DNA from 3 places in the Pseudomonas sp. FBCC-B35 genome. Region 2 is predicted to be linked to each of the others. Evidence: predicted binding sites of a transcription regulator. Region 2 holds the regulator's gene; each other region holds the start of a gene.
What was found. The regulator FliA, encoded in region 2, starts transcription of late flagellar genes. The targets are predictions, from matches to a motif close to CTAAAGTTTNNNNNNNNNNNGCCGNTAA.
Positions count from the first base shown of each region.

Region 1: NMB38_RS05070 (flagellar protein MotY) is a predicted target of FliA. The motif match lies at 1,362-1,389, and genes of this name have one in related genera.
Region 3: NMB38_RS07200 (methyl-accepting chemotaxis protein) is a predicted target of FliA. The motif match lies at 1,937-1,964, and genes of this name have one in related genera.

Region 1 covers NZ_CP101439.1:1,140,594-1,144,766, forward strand. The annotation lists gene rnt (ribonuclease T) at 1-252, opposite strand, end outside; gene pyrC (dihydroorotase) at 249-1,295, opposite strand; gene NMB38_RS05070 (flagellar protein MotY) at 1,425-2,408, shown strand; gene NMB38_RS05075 (argininosuccinate synthase) at 2,530-3,747, shown strand; gene NMB38_RS05080 (hypothetical protein) at 3,798-4,173, opposite strand, start outside.
Region 2 covers NZ_CP101439.1:3,262,879-3,267,051, forward strand. The annotation lists gene NMB38_RS14710 (chemotaxis protein CheA) at 1-44, opposite strand, end outside; gene NMB38_RS14715 (protein phosphatase CheZ) at 57-845, opposite strand; gene NMB38_RS14720 (chemotaxis response regulator CheY) at 866-1,240, opposite strand; gene fliA (RNA polymerase sigma factor FliA) at 1,346-2,086, opposite strand; gene fleN (flagellar synthesis regulator FleN) at 2,083-2,916, opposite strand; gene flhF (flagellar biosynthesis GTPase FlhF) at 3,010-4,173, opposite strand, start outside.
Region 3 covers NZ_CP101439.1:1,610,515-1,614,687, forward strand. The annotation lists gene NMB38_RS07195 (pseudouridine synthase) at 1-289, shown strand, start outside; gene NMB38_RS07200 (methyl-accepting chemotaxis protein) at 342-1,907, opposite strand; gene acnA (aconitate hydratase AcnA) at 2,143-4,173, opposite strand, start outside.

The DNA.
Region 1 (4,173 bases), 2.1 Mb from region 2:
GGCCTCGATGTTGGCGCCTTCGAAGGGCTCCACCCGGTGAAAATAGGTATGTTCGGGGAACAGGAAACCCTTTTCGTCCATGCCAATGGTGACGGCAGCAATTTCCAGCAAGGCGTCAGTGGCGCTGTTGAAGCCGCCAGTCTCCACATCCACCACCACTGGCAGGTAACCCCGGAAGCGTTCTGCCATCGGATGGCGGTGACCACCGCTGCCGGAGGATTCAAGTTCGTCTTCGTACAGGTCTTCGCTCACGCGTGTTCCTCCAGCAGGCGCCAGCGCAGTGTTTCCCCGGCGCGCAGCGGGATCACGGTTTGCTCACCGAAGGGCAGGCTCTCTGGGGCCGTCCACTGATCACGAACCAGGGTGATGGTGTCGGTGTTGGCCGGCAGGCCGTAGAACGCAGGGCCGTGCAGGCTGGCAAAGCCTTCGAGCTTGTCCAGCGCGTTGCGTTGTTCGAACGCCTCTGCATAGAGTTCGATGGCCGCGTACGCGGTATAGCAGCCAGCGCATCCACACGCCGCTTCCTTGGCGTGGCGAGCGTGGGGAGCCGAGTCGGTGCCGAGGAAGAATTTCGGGTTACCGCTGGTGGCGGCGTCGAGCAACGCCACCTGATGCGTGTTGCGCTTGAGAATGGGCAGGCAATAGAAATGGGGTCGTATTCCGCCCACCAGCATATGGTTGCGGTTGTACAGCAAGTGCTGCGCCGTGATGGTGGCGCCAACGTTGGCCGAAGCTTCGGTCACGAACTGGGCCGCATCGCTGGTGGTAATGTGCTCGAAGACTACCTTGAGCGTGGTGAAACGCTCGACCAGGCGGCGCATGTGCTCATCGATGAAGCGCTTTTCACGGTCGAACACGTCGATCTCGCTGCGCGTGACTTCGCCGTGCACCAGCAACGGCATGCCGACTTCAGCCAGCGCCTCGATAGCGGGGAAGATGTTGTCGATGCTGGTCACACCAGAATCGGAATTGGTGGTGGCGCCTGCCGGGTAGAGCTTGGCGGCATGCACGATACCGCTGGCCTTGGCATCTCGGATGTCTTGCGCGCTGGTGCGGTCGGTGAGATACAGCACCATCAACGGCTCAAACCGACTGCCAGCCGGGCGAGCAGCCAGGATACGGTCACGATAGGCCCCGGCTTCGGCGGCATTGCGCACCGGCGGCACCAGGTTGGGCATGATGATGGCACGGGCGAAAGTGCGCGCCACATCACCAACGGTGTGGGGCAGGACGGCACCATCACGCAGATGGATGTGCCAGTCGTCGGGGCGCAGGAGGGTCAGGCGATCGGACATTGAGGATTCCAGGCGGGTCGAACTCAAGCCGCAATGCTACCGGAAAAGCCCCTCCAGAGCACAGGTATCAAGTTTTCCCGCGACTGCCCGATAGCGTAAAGGTGAGTGTCGAATTATGTGGAGCCCGCCGTGCGCCAGCGTTACCTAGCCTTGTTTATCGTGTTTGCCAGCTTGCCGGCCGGCGCGTTGACGTTTCAGACGCGCATGGAAAGCATTGCCTGGACGGTGGAGGGCGACGCGTTCGAATGCCGGCTGACCCAGCCGATAGACGGTTTCGGAAGCGGCGAATTCGTGCGTCGTGCCGGTGAGCAACCGGTGTTTCGCCTGCGCTCACAGACCAATGCGCTCGGCGCCGGCGGTGCCACCTTGCTGGCGGCAGCAGCACCCTGGCAACCTGGGCGCGGGGACATCAACCTGGGCAATGTGCGCATGGCGCGCACCGGCGTGCTGTTCAACTCATCCCAAGGCCAGGCCAGTCGGTTGATCAATGGCCTGCTCGATGGCCGCAGCGCCGTGGTGCGCAATTACACCGGGGAGGGGGGCAGGGCAATGGAAGTGCGCGTACTGCCGGTCAGTTTCGCCAAGGCCTACAGCGACTACCAGGCCTGCGCCAGCAAGCTGCTGCCCATGAACTACGACCAGGTACGCCAGACCCAGGTGGGCTTCCCGGGTGGCGGCATCGTGCTGGATCAGGCTGCCAAGGCCCGACTGGATGTGCTGCTTGAGTACATGAAGGCCGACCCCAGCGTCAATCAGGTGGCCTTGGACGGGCATTCCGACAACAGCGGCAACCGGTTGACCAACCGCGACGTGTCCCGCCGGCGAGCCCTGGCGGTCGCCGATTACCTCATGGCCCACGGCGTGCCTGAAAGTCAGATAACCGTGCGTTTCCACGGCGAGCGTTACCCGCTGGCCAAGAACAACAACGCCGGCAATCGGGCCCGTAACCGGCGGGTCAACATCGAGCTAGAGCGAGGCCCTGTCCAGGCGCAGCTCACACAAAAGGTCGCCGAGGCGCCCGCTGCTCCCGCTGCTCCCGCTGCTCCCGCTGCTCCCGCGCAGGCTGCGGGTACCACGACGCCGGCCCAAGGCAAACCCGCCATGGCCAAGTAGCGGCCGTCGCGCCATCGACAATTCTTGTCGCTTTGTCGTCAGAAGCTGTCGCGCCTCTATAAATTGAGCCTCAACGCCGTTAGAATCGGGCCTTTTCCGTACAACCCCGTGGAGTGATGGCATGGCGGACGTAAAAAAGGTCGTACTGGCGTATTCCGGCGGCCTTGATACTTCGGTGATTCTCAAGTGGCTGCAAGATACCTACAACTGCGAAGTGGTGACGTTCACCGCCGACCTGGGGCAGGGCGAAGAGGTCGAGCCGGCGCGCGCCAAGGCTCAGGCAATGGGCGTCAAAGAGATCTACATCGACGACCTGCGCGAAGAATTCGTGCGTGATTTCGTGTTCCCGATGTTCCGCGCCAACACCGTATATGAAGGCGAGTACCTGCTGGGTACTTCCATCGCCCGTCCGCTGATCGCCAAGCGTCTGATCGAAATCGCCAACGAAACCGGTGCCGACGCCATCTCCCACGGCGCTACCGGCAAAGGCAACGACCAGGTTCGGTTCGAACTGGGCGCTTATGCCCTCAAGCCTGGCGTCAAGGTCATCGCGCCATGGCGTGAATGGGACCTGCTCTCGCGCGAGAAGCTGATGGACTACGCCGAGAAGCACGGTATCCCGATCGAGCGTCATGGCAAGAAGAAGTCCCCTTACTCGATGGACGCCAACCTGCTGCACATCTCCTATGAAGGCGGTGTGCTGGAAGATACCTGGACCGAGCACGAAGAAGACATGTGGCGCTGGAGCGTTTCGCCCGAAAACGCCCCGGACCAGGCAACCTACCTGGAACTGACCTACCGCAACGGCGACATCGTCGCGATCGACGGTGTAGAGAAGAGCCCGGCCACTGTCCTGGCTGATTTGAACCGCATCGGCGGCGCCAACGGCATCGGTCGACTGGACATCGTCGAAAACCGCTACGTGGGCATGAAATCGCGTGGCTGCTACGAAACCCCTGGCGGCACCATCATGCTCAGGGCGCACCGCGCCATCGAGTCGATCACCCTGGACCGCGAAGTCGCTCACCTCAAAGACGAGCTGATGCCCAAGTACGCCAGCCTGATCTACACCGGTTACTGGTGGAGCCCGGAGCGCGTCATGCTCCAGCAGATGATCGACGCCTCCCAGGTCAATGTGAACGGTGTCGTGCGTCTGAAGCTCTACAAGGGCAACGTTACCGTAGTCGGCCGCAAGTCCGACGACTCGCTGTTCGATGCCAACATCGCCACCTTCGAAGAAGACGGCGGTGCCTACAACCAGGAAGACGCGGCGGGCTTCATCAAGCTCAATGCGCTGCGTATGCGCATCGCTGCGAACAAGGGCCGTTCGTTGCTCTGATGCAGCAAGCCGCTCTGCACGAACCCGGCCTAGTGCCGGGTTTTTTGTCTTTACTCCAGCGGGCTGACTGAAAGCCGGACACACTGGCCCCTCGGCACATTGCAGAACTGCCAGGTGCGAGCCGGCTCAGGCGCTTGTGCGAGCGCTTGCAATAACTCCTTTTCCATCAACTGACTTGCCTCTGGCCCACTGAACATGAAGGTCATCGGCTCCCCATGCGCGATTGCGCTTGGCGTGGTCGTGGAGGTGATCTTGCGGGCACTCTGCGCACTGTCCACAGCTTCAGTGCGCGATCCAGCAGGCGTATAGAAGGACTTGTAATTGAAGTTCAGCGTCAGGAAGAACAAAGCGGTCAGAAAGAAGGGAAAACCAACCAGGAACCACGTGTAAAGCGTCTGGCTGGCTTCGCTGAGAAAAGGCAAGGTA
Region 2 (4,173 bases):
ACCAGGAAATCCTGAAGGATTTCTTCATCGGCGCCGAAGCTCATCAAAGGTGCTCCTTAAAAACCCAGGCTGGATAGCAGATCATCGACATCGTCCTGACCGGACACGACGTCTTCACGCTTATCGGCATGAATCTGCGGACCTTCACCCCGAGTCGGATGTTTTTCTCGATCTTTTTCTGCGCGCAACTGATCCTGGTCATGCTGGATGCCTGCAAAGCGGTCGACCTGGCTGGCCATCATCACCAGTTTCAGCAGGTTGCTTTCCACTTCGGTCACCAACGCCGTGACGCGCTTGATCACCTGCCCGGTCAGGTCCTGGTAATCCTGGGCCAGCAGGATGTCGTTGAGATGGCCAGCCACCTTGCGGTTACCTTCGGCGCTGTGCGCCAAGAAACCGTCGACGCGCTTGGCCAGGTCGCGAAACTCCGTGGCGTTCACTTCCCGGCGCATGAAGCGCTGCCAATCGGCACTCAGCGCTTTGGCTTCGCTGGCCAGGTCGTTGAGCACAGGCGTGCTTTCCTCGACCAGGTCCATGGTGCGGTTTGCCGCCCCTTCGGTGAGCTTGACCACATAGGACAGGCGTTCGGTGGCGTCGGTAATCTGCGACACCTCTTCGGCCTGGGGTATGGTCGGGTCGATCTGGAAACTGACGATGGCGCTGTGCAGTTCGCGGGTCAGCTTGCCCACTTCCTGGTACAGCCCCCGATCGCGGGTCTGGTTCAACTCGTGAATGAGTTGCACCGCCTCGCCGAACCGTCCGCGCTCCAGGCTTTCGACCAACTCCTGGGCATGCTTTTTGAGGGTCGATTCGAACTCGCCCAATGACGTGTGTGATGAACTCATGGCGCGCCCCCTGACGTGACTCAGCCGTTGACGCGTTCGAAGATCTTCTCGATCTTTTCTTTGAGCACCTGGGCGGTGAACGGCTTGACCACATAGCCATTCACGCCTGCCTGGGCGGCCTCGATGATCTGGTCGCGCTTGGCTTCCGCGGTCACCATCAACACCGGCAAGCTCTTGAGCTTGTCGCTGGCGCGCACTTTGCGCAGCAGGTCGATACCGGACATGCCCGGCATGTTCCAGTCAGTTACCAGAAAATCGTAATGGCCATTTTCGAGCATGGGCAGCGCCGTCATGCCGTCATCGGCTTCGCTGGTGTTGGTGAAGCCCAGGTCACGCAGCAGGTTCTTGATGATGCGCCGCATCGTCGAAAAGTCGTCGACGATGAGGATTTTCATGTTTTTGTCCAATTAGACCTCCAAGCAGTCTCAAACGCGCTCGGCCCCGAGCGCGCACTCAATCGATTCGGTACAACGTGGAAAACGGCAACGACGGCGGCGGGCTCAACGGGCCCGCCATTCCCCCAGGCGGCTGCGCAGGCGCGCGGCGCATTGGCTGTGCAACTGGCTGACCCGCGACTCGCTGACCCCCAAGACCTCACCGATCTCCTTCAGGTTCAGTTCCTCGTCGTAGTACAGCGCCAGCACCAGGCGCTCACGCTCCGGCAGGTTGGCGATGGCCTCGGTCAACGCGACCTGGAACCGCTCTTCCTCCAACCCACGGGCAGGCTCGGCCTGGCCGCTAACGCCGTCCTCATGCAAGCCTTCGTGCTCGCCGTCCTGCAACAGGTCGTCGAAGCTGAACAGGCGGCTGCCCAGTGTGTCGTTGAGAATCCCGTAATAATCATCGAGGCTCAACTTGAGTTCGGCAGCAACTTCATGATCTTTAGCGTCGCGGCCGGTTTTGGCTTCTACCGCGCGCATGGCGTCGCTGACCATGCGGGTGTTGCGGTGCACCGAACGCGGCGCCCAGTCGCCTTTGCGCACCTCGTCGAGCATGGCGCCGCGAATGCGGATGCCGGCATAGGTCTCGAAGCTGGCGCCCTTGCTGGCGTCATACTTGTTGGCGACCTCGAGCAGACCGATCATGCCCGCCTGGATCAGGTCCTCGACCTGCACGTTGGCAGGCAGTCGCGCAAGCAGGTGATAGGCGATGCGCTTGACCAGCGGGGCATAGCGCTCGATCAGCTCATATTGCGCGTCCTTCGAGGCGCGGCTGTACATCTTGAAGCCGCTGGCGCTCATGACATCGAACCTGCACTGGTCGGCTGCACCAGGCGTTCGACGAAGAACTCCAGGTGGCCACGGGGGTTGGCAGGCAGCGGCCAGCTGTCGACCTTCTGCGCAATGGCCTTGAAGGCCAAGGCGCATTTGGAGCGCGGGAACGCCTCGTACACGGCACGCTGTTTCTGCACCGCCTTGCGCACGCATTCGTCGTAAGGCACGGCGCCCACGTACTGAAGCGCCACATCCAGGAAGCGGTCGGTGACCTTGGTCAGCTTGGCAAACAGGTTGCGCCCTTCCTGGGGGCTCTGGGCCATATTGGCCAGCACCCGGAAGCGATTCATGCCGTAATCGCGGTTGAGCAGCTTGATCAGCGCGTAGGCATCGGTGATCGAGGTCGGCTCATCGCACACCACCAGCAGCACTTCCTGAGCCGCGCGCACGAAGCTGACCACCGAATCGCCGATGCCGGCCGCAGTATCAATCACCAGCACATCGAGGTTGTCGCCGACTTCGCTGAACGCCTGGATCAGACCCGCATGCTGGGCAGGCGCAAGGTGCACCATGCTCTGGGTGCCCGAAGCGGCCGGGACGATGCGCACACCGCCCGGGCCCTGCAGCATCACATCGCGCAGTTCGCAACGCCCCTCGATGACATCGGCCAGCGTGCGCTTGGGCGCAAGGCCCAGCAACACATCGACATTGGCCAGGCCCAGGTCGGCGTCGAGCAGCATGACCCTGCGGCCCAGCTCGGCCAACGCCAGAGACAGATTCACTGAAACATTTGTCTTGCCGACGCCACCTTTGCCACCGGTCACGGCGATCACCTGTACGGGATGCATGCTACCCATGTCTGTTCTTTACCTTGTCTCGCTGGGACTCATGCCACACGAAGGGCAATGCTGCGTACCCCTTGGCATAGCTACCTTGCACACATTTCATTTTCAACCCGCTCGCCGTGGGTTGTGGTAGAGATCAGCGAACATGTCGGCCATGGCCTCCTCGCTGGGCTCGTCCTGCTGCTGCACATTGACCGCGCGGGTGACCAGCTGGTGCCCACGGGGCAAGTGCAGATCGTCCGGGATACGCGGCCCATCGGTAAGGTAGGCCACGGGCAGTCGGAAACTGATGGCAAGGCTCAGGACATCGCCCAGGCTTGCCGACTCGTCGAGTTTGGTCAGGATGCAGCCGGCCAGCCCGCAGCGCTTGTAGCTGTGGTAGGCCGCGGTCAGCACCTGCTTCTGGCTGGTGGTGGCCAGGACCAGGTAATTCTTCGCAGCGATACCGCGACCGGCCAGGGTATCGAGCTGCATGCGCAAGGCCGGGTCGCTGGCTTGCAGGCCGGCCGTATCGATCAGCACCACGCGTTTGCGCAGCAGCGGCTCGAGCGCCGCCGCCAACGACTGACCGGGGTCGACATAGGTGACCGGCACATTCAGGATCCGGCCCAGGGTCTTGAGCTGTTCCTGGGCGCCGATGCGAAAACTGTCCATGCTCACCAGCGCCAGGTTGTGGGCGCCGTACTTGAGCACATAACGCGCCGCGAGCTTGGCCAGGGTGGTGGTCTTGCCCATGCCGGCTGGGCCGACGACGGCAATCACGCCGCCGTCCTCGATCGGTTCGACGTCAGGCGTACGGATCATGCGCGCCAGGTGCGCCAGCAGCATACGCCAGGCGTGGCGAGGCTCCTCGATGTCCTTGGTCAGCTCGAGCAATTCGCGGGCAATGGGGCCAGACAGGCCGATGCGCTGCAGCCGGCGCCACAACGTGGCCTGCTGCGGCTTGCTACCTTGCAGCTGGGTCCAGGCCAGCGACCCCAGCTGCACTTCCAGCAGTTCGCGCAAGCCGGACAGCTCCGAGCGCATGGCATCGAACAGGCGCGGGTCCACCGAGGCCTGGCTGCTTGCGGTGGCGGCCGGCTGCGGGGTATCGACATGCGGCTCGACCAAGGGCTCGGCCGCCGTGAGCGATTGACCGGCGAACAGTTGGCGATTGCTGTCGCTGCTGTCCGGGCGCTGATCGAGCTCGGCCTTGGCCGTGGCGATGCGCGTGTGCGTCTTGCGAAGCTCTTCTTCGAGTTCGACGTTCGGTACCCGAGGTGCCAGGGC
Region 3 (4,173 bases), 1.7 Mb from region 2:
TGAGGTGCAGGGGCCGACCAACAGCGAGACGCACGCCCGCGTATTGGAAAAGAACGGGGAGCAGTGGCGGTATGAGCTCTCGCCCATCACGGGCAAGACGCACCAGCTGCGGGTGCACATGGCTGCGCTGGGGGCGGGCATCAGCAATGATCCGTTCTATCCGTCATTGCTCGAGGGTCAGGATGACTATCAACGGCCGCTGAAACTGTTGGCGCAAAGTCTGCGCTTCGATGACCCGTTGACCGGGCAAACTCGCCATTTCGAAACCCAACTGCGGCTTGATTGGTAGCGTTGGTCAATACGAGGGGCCGGCGATGCCGACCCCTCGCAGGCTGTCAGGTCTAGCGGTTGAAACGCTCTACCAGTGAATATTGACTACCCGCCGTGCTGTTGAGGGCCTCGCTCAACACCGCCGAATGCTGTGCCTGTTCGGCCGTCTGGTCGGCCAGGTCGGCAATGGTACTGATGTTGCGGCTGATCTCGTCGGCTACCGCAGTCTGCTCCTCGGTCGCAGCGGCAATTTGCGTGGCCATGTCGGTGATGTTCGCCACAGCTTCACTGATGCCCACTAGCGCCTCGTCAGCCTGCATCACCCGATCGACACCCTCCTGGGCCTGGCGGTGACCACTTTCCATGGTCGTCACGGCGTTGCTGGCGGTTTGCTGGAGCTTGGCGATCAGGCCGTGAATCTGCCCGGTCGACTCAGCCGTGCGCTGGGCCAGCTGCCGCACTTCGTCGGCAACCACGGCAAAGCCCCGGCCCATTTCGCCTGCCCGTGCCGCTTCGATGGCGGCGTTCAACGCCAGCAGGTTGGTCTGGTCGGCAATGCCTTTGATGACATCGACCACACCGCCGATCTCGTCACTGTCCTTGGCCAATTGCGTCACGGTCTGCCCAGTTTCTCCAACGGCCGCCGACAGGCGTTCGATGGCTGCGCGCGTCTCTCCGGCAATTTGACGGCCCTGGCCAGTCAAGCGATTGGCCTGCTGGGTCGCATCGGCGGTGCGTTGCACATGGTTGGCCACCTCCTGGGTGGTAGCAGCCATCTGGTTCACTGCGGCAGCGACCTGCTCGGTTTCCACGCGCTGGCGTTCCAGGCCTGATGAACTCATATGCGCCAGCTCGTCGGACTGACGGGCCTGATCGCTCAGATGCTCGGCGCTATCCTGCAACCGTGTCAGGCAGGTCTTCATCCGGGCATCCTGGCTGAGCATGGCCATTTCCAGGCGCGCCTGCACGCCGCGGCTGTCGGTATACATCTGCGCAATCAGCGGATCGGACGTGGTCTGCTCGGCCAGGCGCAACAAGCGCTTGAGCCCACGTTGTTGCCAGGTCAGCCCAAGCAGGCCCAGGGGGACAGATAACGCTGCTGCCAAGGCAAAGCCCCATGAGTGTCCAAGCCAGTTGCCGATCAGGAAGCCGATCTGGCTGATCAGGATGAAGGGCAACCAGTCCTGCAAGATGGGGAGCCACCGGTCACGCCGCGGTACTGCCGGTTTACCTTGGTTGATACGCAGGTACAGGGCCTCGGCACGACGAATCTGCTCAGCGGTGGGCTTGACGCGCACCGACTCGAAGCCGACGACTTGGTTGTTGTCGAAAATCGGTGTGACATACGCGTTGACCCAATAGTGGTCACCCGACTTGCAGCGGTTCTTGACGATGCCCATCCAGGGCTGGCCCTGCTTGAGGGTCTGCCACATGTGAGCAAACACGGCGGGCGGCACATCAGGATGACGCACCAGGTTGTGCGCTGCGCCCATCAATTCGTCGCGGGTGAAACCACTGATTTCGATGAAGGCATCGTTGCAGTAAGTGATCACACCTTTGGCATTGGTGGTGGAAATCAACCGCTGCTTGGCAGGGAAAGTCCGTTCTCTCTGGGTAATGGGCTGGTTGTTGCGCATGGCTAGGATGTCCGCAGGGCTTTGGACTGGTATCGGCACGGTGCGCGGATTATTGAGGGGATATTTACAGGGGTTGATCCATGGCAGTGCATGGCAGGTACGGGTGAGCTACTGGCAGTTGCTCGCCGTTGGTTCGCACGGGGTTCTACATGAGTACCTTGAGGTGGCATGGGCTAGCAATGCCCGCTTGGGAAGAGGGTGCCAGCCTGCGCGCAGACTGGCACCCTCGCGGGGCCTACGCGGCGATCAACTGACGCAGCACATAGTGCAGGATCCCACCCGCCTTGAAGTACTCGACTTCATTGAGGGTGTCGATCCGGCAGAGCACTTCGATCTGCTCCTTCGTGCCGTCTTCGCGGGTGATGGTCAGTGCCAGGCTCATGCCCGGCACAATGGCCGTCCCCTCCAGGCCAGTGATATCGATCTGCTCTCTGCCTGTCAGGCCAAGCTGTTTACGATCCTGGCCTGCCTTGAACTGCAACGGCAGCACGCCCATGCCAACCAGGTTGGAGCGGTGAATACGCTCGAAACTTTCGGCCAGCACTGCTTTAACGCCAAGCAAGTTCGTGCCCTTGGCAGCCCAGTCGCGGCTGGAGCCTGTGCCGTATTCCTGGCCGGCGATCACGACCAGGGGCGTGTCTTGCTCCTGATAGCGCATGGCGGCGTCGTAGATCGACAGCTTCTCGCCGCTTGGCACATGCACGGTATTGCCGCCTTCTTCGCCTGCAAGCATCTCGTTGCGGATGCGAATGTTGGCGAACGTACCGCGCATCATGACTTCATGGTTGCCGCGCCGTGACCCGTAGGAATTGAAATCGCGAGGCTCCACGCCCTTTTCGCGCAGGTAACGACCCGCAGGGCTATCGGCCTTGATGTTGCCGGCCGGAGAGATGTGGTCGGTCGTCACCGAGTCGCCCAGCAGGGCCAGGATGCGGGCGCTGTGGATATCGGTGATCCGCGGCGCCGGTCCTTCGATGCCTTCGAAGAAAGGCGGGTGTTGAATGTAGGTCGAGTCCGGTTGCCACACGTACGTGGCAGCCTGTGGCACTTCGATAGCCTGCCATTGCTCGTCGCCTGCGAACACTTCGGCATATTCCTTGTGGAACATGGCTGTGCTCACCTTGGCCACAGCCTCGGCCACCTCTTGCTGGCTAGGCCATATATCCTTCAGATAGACCGGCTGCCCCTGCTTGTCAGTGCCCAGTGGGTCGTGTGTCAGGTCGACTTTCACGCTGCCAGCCAGTGCATAAGCCACGACCAGGGGCGGTGAGGCGAGCCAATTGGTTTTGACCAGTGGATGCACGCGGCCTTCGAAGTTGCGGTTGCCGGACAATACCGAGGCGACGGTCAAGTCGGCGCTGCTGATGGCGTTTTCGATAGGCTCGTCCAGCGGACCTGAGTTGCCGATGCAGGTGGTGCAGCCATAACCGACCAGGTCGAACCCGAGCTCATCGAGGTAGGGCGTGAGACCGGCCGCGTCGAAGTATTCGGTGACTACCTTGGACCCCGGTGCCAGCGAGCTTTTAACCCATGGCTTGCGCTGCAAACCTTTCTCGAGGGCTTTTTTGGCCACAAGCCCAGCCGCCATCATCACACTGGGATTGGAGGTGTTGGTGCAGGAGGTGATGGCCGCAATGACCACGGCCCCGTCGCGCAGCGTATGGGTCTGGCCTTGATGGCTGTAGTCGGCTTCGCCCGCCTGATCGGCATTGCCCACGGCAACGCCCCCTCCGCCCTCGCTCTCGAGCCTGCCGACTTCCTTGGCGGCAGGTTTGGGTTGCAGCTCGACGAACTGCTCGAAGGCCTGCTTGACCTGGGCCAACGCAACCCGGTCTTGTGGGCGCTTGGGGCCCGCCAGGCTGGATTCGACGTCATTCATGTCCAGCGCCAGCGTGTCACTGAAGGTAGGCTCCTGGCCAGGTAGGCGCCACAACCCCTGGGCCTTGCAATAGGCCTCGACCAGTTGCACGGTCGCTTCAGGGCGACCCGACAGGCGCAGGTAATCCAGCGTCACTTGATCAACCGGGAAGAAACCACAGGTCGCACCGTACTCTGGAGCCATGTTGGCGAGGGTGGCGCGGTCAGCCAAGGGCAGCTCGGCCAGACCGTCACCATAAAACTCCACGAACTTACCGACCACGCCTTTCTTGCGCAGCATCTGGGTGACCGTCAGGACAAGGTCGGTGGCGGTGATGCCTTCGCGCAGCTTGCCCGTGAGCTTGAAGCCGATGACCTGTGGGATCAGCATCGACACCGGCTGGCCTAG